2 regions of the Paenarthrobacter sp. NPDC056912 genome follow, and region 2 is predicted to be linked to the other one. Evidence: riboswitches for the same ligand, from Rfam matches in the RefSeq annotation. Region 2 holds a riboswitch; the other holds the start of a gene.
What was found. Region 2 has a riboswitch for S-adenosylmethionine ahead of ACFRJ9_RS03750 (DUF1737 domain-containing protein). Riboswitches for the same ligand answer to the same signal wherever they lie in the genome.

Region 1 (4,706 bases), on a different contig from region 2:
GCCGGCGCCCTGATCGGTTTGGCTGCCCGCGTGGCGCTTCCCGATATCGACGTCGCCAACCTCGGCAAGGACGTGGTGTATGCCGAGGTAGCAACCCACATCCTGCCGATCGGCATCGGCGGCCTGGTCATGGCCGCTGCTGTCGCAGCCATGATGTCCACCGCTTCCGGCGCCCTGATCGCCGCTGCGACGGTGGCCCGTGCGGACGTTGTTCCGTTCGTTGCCAGCTGGTTCGGCAAGACCATCAACACCGATGACACAGAAAACCCGGAGCACGACGTCCGGGCAAACCGTTACTGGGTACTTGGCCTTGGCATCGTCGCGGTCCTGATCTCCATGGCCGCGCAGGACGTGGTGGTTGCCCTCACCATCGCCTACGACATCCTGGTAGGCGGCCTCCTGGTTGCCATTCTGGGTGGCCTGGTGTGGAAGCGCGGAACCGGCATCGCTGCGGCGTGGTCCATGGCGATTGGTTCCGTGCTGACCCTGGCGCTGCTGGTCATGTTCGCCACCGGAATCATTCCGAGCGCAGACGGCGTCTACGCCAACGAACCGATCTACTTCGGCCTGGCAGCCTCGTTCCTGGCCTACGTGGTGATTTCCCTCCTCACACCGCCCACCGACCCCGCGGTCCGCGCCGCGTGGGACAAGCGCGTGGCAGGGGCCGTCTCTGACGAGCTCCCGATTCAGGAACACCCCGTCAGCAGCCACAAGGCCAACTAACAGGAACCTTCGGCAGCAAACAGGATACTGAGCAAAGTTCGACGGCGGTGCCGCCCCTTTCCGGGGCAGCGCCGCCGTTGTTCTGTGCCCGACAAATGCGAGTTGCGGGGCCTGCTTTGCGCGTTCAAACGGCCCGAAACCACGCAAAGCGGGCCCCACAACAAGAAACACGTGCGGTAAAGTGATTCCAGCTTCAAGAGATGTGGCGCCAAGCTCCGACTGGCCACGCACCAACCCCATGTTCACGGGTGGTTCGGATGAGGAAGCGGCCCGTCCCGGACCAGAGACAACCGAGCGGGCAAGAGCACTCCCCCAAGGAGCATTCCCTTGCCGTACCAAGGTGATACCACCCCTGCCTCAAGCATCCCCCTCCCGCCTGCCACTCACGCGGTGGCGGTGATTCCCGCCGTCGACCTTGTCCTTGGAACGGTGACCATCACCACGCACGGCGGGTCAGCCCGGTTCCAGCATCCCGAACCGCGCATGATCGAGCGGGCGCTGGCCCGGGCCGTGCGTTCAACGCGCTGGTGTGAAGCGTCCGGAACCCTGACAGTGACTGTCGCCGCCCCCGGCCAAAGGGCAGGAAGCGAACGGCACTTCCAACTCCGCAACGGGGCCGAGGGCTAGCTGCCCTCGTCCTCCCCGCGGAACTCTTCGGTGTCATCGAGCGGGACCACGCGTTCGTCGTCCTCGGGGGCGTCTACTTCCTCCACCCAGGCCTCGTCCACTTCCTGGTCTTCGCTGTAGTCATAGGCCGGGTCCGACTCAATGGTTGCCCGGAGCGGGTGATTGGCGTGTGATTCGGTGGTGTTCATGCTGCAACCTCCGTCTCGTGGGCCGAGCGGCCCAATAACCGGTTGCGGGGAGAGGGCCCCGCCCCTGTTCTTCCATCTGAGCACCGCGCCCGCAAGGGGTCAAGAAGGGCCGGAAATTACGGTGCACCGAACATTCCAACTAAGGAATACCAGCCGAAAATCCCCGCCAATTAGCGGTACAGTGGGGGCTGCAATGGGGCCGCAACTACCCCACCCAGCACAGGAGAAAAAGTGCAGAAGCACCAGGAATCCCCCGATTCGTCGAGCCCCGCTCCGGATCCCACCCCTCAAGACCCCTCTGCGGAAACAACGCCGCCCACGGCTTCGGACATCCGGCGCTGGCGCCAATATTTGGCTGACGAGCGCGCCGAGGCCGCCGTCTACCGCGAACTCGCCCAGCGCCGCGACGGCGAAGAGCGCCAGATCCTTTTGGCCCTGGCCGAAGCCGAAGGACGCCACGAGGCACATTGGCTCAAGCTCCTGGGAGAGCACGCGGGAATGCCCAAGGCCGCGTCCATCCGCAGCCAGCTCCTGGGCTTCTTCGCCCGCCACTTCGGATCAGTATTCGTTTTGGCCCTGGCCCAACGGGCGGAAGGCCGTTCCCCTTACGGCACGGATCCAGCAGCCACACCGGCCATGGCTGCCGACGAGCAAATCCACGAAGAAGTAGTCCGTGGCCTGGCTACCCGGGGTCGCAACAGGTTATCCGGTACCTTCCGTGCAGCGGTCTTCGGCGCCAACGATGGCCTGGTCAGCAACCTTTCGCTGGTCATGGGCATGGCCGCAACCGGAGTCCCCAGTCCAGTGGTGCTCATGAGTGGCGTGGCCGGGCTCCTGGCCGGCGCATTGTCCATGGGCGCCGGCGAATACGTCTCCGTCCGGTCACAACGGGAACTGCTCAACGCCACGCTGCCCACGCAGGCCACACTCACGGCCGCGCCGTCGTTGGACATCGAACACAACGAACTGCTCTTGGTCTACCTGGCCCGCGGCATGACGCGCGAAGCCGCCGAGCACCGCGTCGCCGAACGCATGGGGCTGTTCAGCTGCGACTGCGATCCCAGCCTCTCCCTCCAACCGGAGAAGCCGCCCACGGACGAGCACGAATCCGTAGGCTCGGCGTGGGGAGCAGCCATGTCCAGCTTCTGCTTCTTCGCCTCGGGCGCCATCGTGCCCATCCTTCCGTTCCTCTTCGGCATGACCGGTGTCGCGGCCCTGGCTGTTGCCGGCGTGCTGGTGGGCATCGCGCTCCTGGCGACCGGCGCCGTCGTGGGTTTGCTGTCCGGAACCTCACCGCTGAGCCGCGGGCTCCGGCAGCTGGCCATCGGCCTCGGTGCGGCCGCCGCCACGTACGGGCTCGGCCTCCTGTTCGGGGCTGTGATCGTCTGAGTTTGGACGGCCCTGTCAGCAGCCCGTAATCTTGGTTCGTCCTCCGCGCCGCCCCGCGTGACCAGGGCGTGAGGAATGGAGAGCCGTGGACCCGGACCAGGAAGCAACACGTGCGCCCAGGCACCGACGCTCGGGAACCACTGCGCGCCTGCTTCGTGGCCTCCTCCTTGCCGGTGTCGCCGCCGCAATAGCGGTTGTGGTCAGCGGGTTCCTGCACGGCGATCCCCGCATCACCGCGCTGTTCCCCGGCGTCAACGTCCCGGGAGCACCGCAAGGCGGGCAGCACAGGCCAACGCCCGCGGGAGCCTTGAACGCACCGCCTCCGGGGCTCGAGGAAGCGGACGCACCGCTGGCCTCGCCACCGGCTCCCACCACCACCAACGATTCGTACAAGTTCCTGGCCACCAACGACGACGGCACTCCAGTGGGTTACTCCCCTTGCCGGCCGCTGCACTACGTCGTGAACAACGCCACCGCACCCGAGGGCAGTGACGCCCTCCTGGCCACCGCCATCGCAAACGTTTCGCGAGCTTCGGGCATCCAGTTCATCAACGACGGAACCACGGACGAGCTGCCCGTCGACCGACGCGAACCCTACCAGCCGGCCAAGTACGGCGAGCGCTGGGCTCCGCTGCTGATCTCGTGGACCACGCCCGAGGCCGCACCGGCCCTTGCCGAGAAGGTCATCGGGACCGGCGGGAGCACCATGTACTCCCTCAACAAGGGGCCCAAGAGCTACATCACCGGGAGCCTTGAGCTCGACACTCCGCAGATCTCGGAACTCCTGGCTGACGAGGGCGGTGCCGACTACGTCCTGGCCGTCATGCAGCACGAGTTGGGACATGTCATGGGCCTGGACCACGTGGACGATCCCATCCAGCTCATGTACCCGGAAATCGGCGCTCCGGACGGACTGGCGGCAGGTGACCTGAACGGCCTGTACCTGCTGGCTTCAGCGCCCTGCCGCAAGGACATCTGACCCCACCTTGGCCAGGGTGCCAACCCGCCATGGACTCCCGGCGTTGCTCGGACTTATGCTGACGCATACGGCAGACGGCGGACCCCCACCGCCTGGTGCCTCTTTACGTCAGGGGGTTCCATGGAACCTTATGGGTCGTCCCAGTGGCCAGACCCCCATCCCCCTCCGCCTGATCCGACTCCGCCTGATCCCAGGGCCCCGAATTTCGGGTCTCCGTTTTCGGTGGAGCCCAGGCCACCGATCAAACACAGCAGCATCGCGGCCATCCTGTTCCTGTTCGGAATCCTTGGACTGGTCTGCGCCGGGGCGTACTTCAGCGGTGAATTGGGACAGCTCCTGTCCGGTTCCTCAACGCAAAGCCAACCGCCGCGGCCCGGGTTGGTGCCGTTTGGCCAGCGCCAGGATCCCCTGCCTGGACTGGAAGAGGCGGACGCACCCCTGGGGAAGCCCGCGCCCCTTGAACGGACCAGCACTTCCTACAAGTTCCTCGCCGTCAAGGAAGACGGAACCCCTCTGGCTTACTCACCATGCCGTCCCATCCATTACGTGGTGAACTCGGCTCTTGCCCCGCCATCCTGGCAGCCGTTGGTGGAAGAGGCCGTCCGGCAAGCCAGCGTAGCCACGGGGCTCGTGTTCATCTACGACGGCCCCAGCACCGAAATCCCTTCCCCCAACAGGTCCGGGTACCAGCCCACCAGATATGGAGACCGCTGGGCGCCCGTCCTGATCGCTTGGAGCACGCCCGAGCAGGTTCCGCGCCTGACCGGGCAGACCGTGGGACTCGGCGGAAGCTCCTCCAT
Region 2 (4,706 bases):
GGCATGCGCCAGTTCGCTCACGGCGGCGATGTCCACGATTTCCTGCATGGGGTTGGAAGGAGACTCGAAGAACACCGCGGTGGTCGGTTCGGAGAGGGCCTCACGCCACTGCTCCAGATCCGGACCATCAACGAAAACGGTCTCCACACCCCAGCGGGGCAGGATCTCGTTGAGGATCACAAAGCATGAGCCGAAGAGGGAGCGGGCCGCAACCACGCGGTCGCCGGCAGCCAGCAGGGCACCCAAGGCGGTGAAGACCGCGGACATGCCGGACGCCGTCGCAAAGCACGCCTCGGTTCCCTCGAGCAGGCGGAGCCGTTCCTGGAAGGTGGCCACGGAGGGGTTGCCGTAGCGGGAGTAGACGAAGCGTTCGTCCTCTCCGGTGAAGGCGCGTTCGGCAGCGGCCGCCGACTCGTAGACAAAGCCGGAGTTCAGGAAAACGGGTTCGGCCGTTTCCTGGAAGTTGGTACGGTCAAGGCCACCGCGGACGGCCTGGGTGTCAGGGCTCCAGCCAGCGGCATCAGGATTGAAAGTCACTTAGTCGGTTCCTAGATTCGTCGGCAGGCCACGGTTCTTCCAGCCATTCACGGTGCGCTCGCCATAGCGGTCGGGCTCGCCCTCGAAGCCTTCAAGGACGTTGTAGGCGGTGAAGCCGATCTGTGTTGCGGCAATGGCCGCGGAGATGGACCGCTGGCCGGAGCGGCAGAGGAAGACCAGTTCCACGCCGTCGCCCTCGGGTGCCTGCTGCTGCAGGTCCTCGATGAAGCGGGAATTCGGGATGCCGCCGGCGAGGTTCCACTGGATGAACAGGGGATCGTTCTCGGTGGCTTTGGTGTCCGGGATGCCGATGTGGGCCCATTCGCCCTCAGTGCGGACGTCCACCAGGATGGCGCCTTCTTCAAGTTTGGCCCACGCGTCCTGCGGGGTCAGGTCACCTGCGTAGCTCATGCGTGGCCCTCGAATGCTTCCTCGTCCTCGTAGTTCTCCAGCTGATCAACAGCATTGGCAACAGCGGCGTCGGCACTGGCGATGGCGGTAGGCAGGACCACGGCTTGGGCCACGATCACATCGGTGCCGTTGAAGGTGGCTGCGGGGCTGCCGTGGAGTACGTAACCCTCGGCGAGGGCGTTGTGGATGCGCTCGCAGAAATCGCGGGTATCCGGGCCGGTCACCAGGCGGTAGGAGAGTTTTTCTTCGGTGGGTTCAGGCATTGATGGTGCTCCTCAGTCACGCTTGCAGTTCGAGTTGTCGATACGCCGAGTAGTCACCTGAGGCACCCCGCCGGAGAGAGGGTTGCCGACCAGCAAGTCAGGGCTTGGCGCTGGTGCTCATTACTCAAGAAAAACGTAACATCCACGGGCATAGGCCTGCACTTGCGGGTGGCTGCGGGCTCGTCATGTTGCGTAACCGGAGGATGCTGTGGAACCTCTCCAAATAAGACGCCCCGGGAGCATAATTGACGCAGTACGACCCCCTGTAACTTCGCATGAAATCAGGTCGCGGTGAACGGACAGAGCAGTTCTACACTCAAGCCCATGCTGCATTTTGGATGGTTTGTGGGCCACGGTTTCGGAGTCCAGGGCTGGGGGACTCCCGGTTACAGCCTGGGCTACGACTGGAAGAAACCCGCCCTGTACCAGGAAGCCGTGCGCGCGTTCGAGCGATCCGGGCTGGACCTCTTCATCATCGAGGATTCCCTGACAGTCCCGGACACCTATGGCGGCACGGCCGAGGTTTCGCTGGCCCACGCGTCCTTCGCGCCCAAGCATGATCCATTGGCGCTGGTCCCGTACCTTCTGTCTGCAACGGAGCACCTGGGGATTGTGCCTACGGTCAGCGCCTCGTTCTATCCGCCGTTCACTGCGGCCCGGCTCCTCGCTACCCTCCAGCACTTCTCCGAGGGCCAGCTTGGCTGGAACGTGGTGACTTCCGGCAGCGACCTCGCGGCCCAGAACTATGGGCTGGACCAGCAAATCGAACACGACCTGCGGTATGAGAAGGCCGAGGAATTCGTCGACGTCGTCAGGCGGCTCTGGCGGAGCTGGGAACCTGGCGCCGTGCTTGAGGATGCTTCCGCCGGGGTGTTCGCGGACCACACCAAGGTCCATCAGATCAACCACGAAGGCGACTTCTTCAAGGTCCGCGGACCACTGAACACGGCACCGCTGCCGGAGGAACCCGTGCTGGTCCAGGCCGGCGCTTCGCCGAGGGGCAAGGCGTTCGCTGGAGGTCACGCAGATGTGGCGATTGCCTTGGCGCGTGGCGTTGACGGCATGAAGGCCTACCGGGATTCGATCCGCGCGGAGGCGGCCAAGGCCGGGAGGAACCCCGACGACGTCAAGGTGCTTTTCGTCCTCAAGCCCACCGTTGTGGGTTCTGCTGCCGAGGCGGAGGAGTTGCGGGCGCAGCGCCGGGAACTCACCCAGCGCGACATCGACAGCCAGCTCAACTCCATCTCCTACCTGTCCGTGATCGACTTCAAGAAGTTCGACCTCGACGCCCCGCTTCCCGAACTGAGCACCAACAGCAACCAAGGCACGCTTGAACATTTCGCCAAGGCGGCCCCTCCAGGCTCCACGCTGCGCCAGATCCTGCAGGCACGCACTGGCGGGGCGGGAGACTCGATCATCGGCACGGTGGGCGAGATTGCCGACTATCTGGAGGAGACCGGCGAGGCCGTGGGCGGCGACGGCTTCCTCTTCTCCGGCTTCGTGGATCCGGTGACGGTACACGGTGTGCTGGACAAACTCACCCCGGAACTGCGGCGCCGCGGGCTGTTGAGGACGAGTTACGGCAACGGCGGGTTCCGGCAGAACCTCCTGGACTTCTGATGACTCCGGCTGAGCCGCTGACGATTGGTACGGCTCCGGTGCGCGCCGTGGATGTGGCCCTGGCCGCCGCCGACCCGACGTTTCACGTGAAACTCAACCACGATGCGTTGTCTTTGATCGGGCTATCCCGGGAAGTCGTGGAGAAGGCTGCCGCCTCCGGGCAACGGGTCTACGGGCTCAACACCCTGCTCGGTTCCGGCCGGGACACCGCTGTGGAGGCGAAGTCCCTCCTGGCCTACCAAGTCCAGGTGGTCAGGTATCACAACAGCGGGGTGGGTTCGTATCTGGACCGCGCGGCTGCACGATCAGTGATCCTCGCCAGGCTCATCGGATTCAGCCGCGGCGGCTCAGGCGTGCGCCCCGAGACCGCCCGCTTCTATGCCGAACTGGTCAACCGCGGCGTCTTTCCCGCCATCCCGCGCGAAGGCTCGGTGGGGTCATCGGACCTGACCCAGCTTGCCGCCGTCGCCGCTGTTGCCATCGGTGAGGGCGAAGCGTTCGACGCCTCCGGCACGCTGGTATCGGGCGCCAAAGCGCTCGCCGACGCCGGCCTCCAACCCCTGGTTCTCGCGCCGGGGGAGGCCCTCGCCCTGGTCAGCGCCAACGCGTACTCCGTAGGTGCCGGGACCCTCGCATTGCTCCGGCTGCAGCACCTGGGCGAGCTGGCCGACGTCGCGCTTTCCCTCTCACTGGAGACCACCGCAAGGTACGACGGCGGCGGGAACCTGAGCCCGTTTTCGCCGGCCATCCAAGCGGCCAAGGCGGTGGACGGTCAGCGGGACTCGGCTGCTGCGGTGCGTCGCCTGTTGAGCGGTGGGTGGCTGGAGGATGTTCGGCCTGAGGTATCGGTGCAGGATGCTTTGTCGTTCCGGGCTGCGCCCCAGACGCACGGTGCCTTCCGTTCCTTGGTGACGCAGCTTGGTATGGCCTTGGAGGTGGAGCTGAACGGGCGCGGAGACAATCCCTTGGCCGACGTGGAATCCGGGCTGATGGTGTCCGGCGGGAACTTCCAACCCATGCAGCTGGCTCTTGCCTATGAGGGGTTGCGACTGGCTTTGGCGCACGTAGGGATTTCCAGTGAGCGGCGCATTGCCAAGTTGTATCCGCCGCAGCGGGCGATCCGGGCGAAGCATCTGAAGGCTGCGGCCTCGTCGGGTTCCGGCTTGGCGCAGGAAGAATTGCCCGGGCTGCTCTGGTACTCCGCCGCTGGGCTGCTGGCCGAACTGAAGGTCCTGGCGGCACCGGCGACCCTCGGGGCCCCGACGCTTTCGGCCGACGTCGAGGACCACTCGACGCTCGCCCCGCTCGCCCTTCAGCAACTGGAAAAGTCGTTGGACGCCCTGGAAAAGCTCCTCGCGATCGAAGCGTTGACGGCGTCGTATCTGCTGCTGGAAGCGGGAGCCGCGCAGCCGCTCGGGAAGGGGACCGGCGCCGTCGTGGGTCGATTGGCGGATGTACTGGCGGACCGGCCGTCGGCGCCTGACCTCGTGGAACGGGCGCGGGCTGTGCTCCGGAGCGCCGTGGCTGAGGAACGTTCAGAGGAAGGGGAGGAGCCGTGGTGAGTACGGCGATCCGCAAACATGGTGTGCACGCGGCGGCCTCGGTGCCGGACGGGCTGGATGCCTCGGTGCTGGACAGGGTGGGGAACACTCCGCTGGTGAAGCTGGAATCCCTGAGCCGTGGGCTGGGCAGCACCATCCACATCAAGCTCGAGTCGGAAAACCCCGGCGGCTCCATCAAGGATCGGACGGCCCTGAGCATGGTGCGTGCGGCCGAGCGGTCCGGTGAACTGCGGCCTGGGGCGACCATCGTGGAGAGCACCTCCGGGAACACTGGGATTGGGCTGGCCCTCATCGGCCACCTGACCGGGCATCC

Region 1: it holds a riboswitch for S-adenosylmethionine, as region 2 does, so the genes downstream of both, ACFRJ9_RS19505 (hypothetical protein) here and ACFRJ9_RS03750 (DUF1737 domain-containing protein) in region 2, are expected to answer to the same signal.

The regions. Positions count from the first base shown of each region.
Region 1 covers NZ_JBHUCD010000020.1:80,497-85,202, reverse strand. The annotation lists gene ACFRJ9_RS19510 (sodium:solute symporter) at 1-723, shown strand, start outside; SAM riboswitch class IV at 915-1,034, shown strand; gene ACFRJ9_RS19505 (hypothetical protein) at 1,051-1,350, shown strand; gene ACFRJ9_RS19500 (hypothetical protein) at 1,347-1,538, opposite strand; gene ACFRJ9_RS19495 (VIT1/CCC1 transporter family protein) at 1,770-2,927, shown strand; gene ACFRJ9_RS19490 (matrixin family metalloprotease) at 3,013-3,906, shown strand; gene ACFRJ9_RS19485 (matrixin family metalloprotease) at 4,129-4,706, shown strand, end outside.
Region 2 covers NZ_JBHUCD010000002.1:367,191-371,896, reverse strand. The annotation lists gene ACFRJ9_RS03760 (O-succinylhomoserine sulfhydrylase) at 1-537, opposite strand, end outside; gene ACFRJ9_RS03755 (rhodanese-like domain-containing protein) at 538-948, opposite strand; gene ACFRJ9_RS03750 (DUF1737 domain-containing protein) at 945-1,211, opposite strand; SAM riboswitch class IV at 1,225-1,336, opposite strand; gene ACFRJ9_RS03745 (NtaA/DmoA family FMN-dependent monooxygenase) at 1,503-2,831, shown strand; gene ACFRJ9_RS03740 (aromatic amino acid ammonia-lyase) at 2,831-4,393, shown strand; gene ACFRJ9_RS03735 (PLP-dependent cysteine synthase family protein) at 4,387-4,706, shown strand, end outside.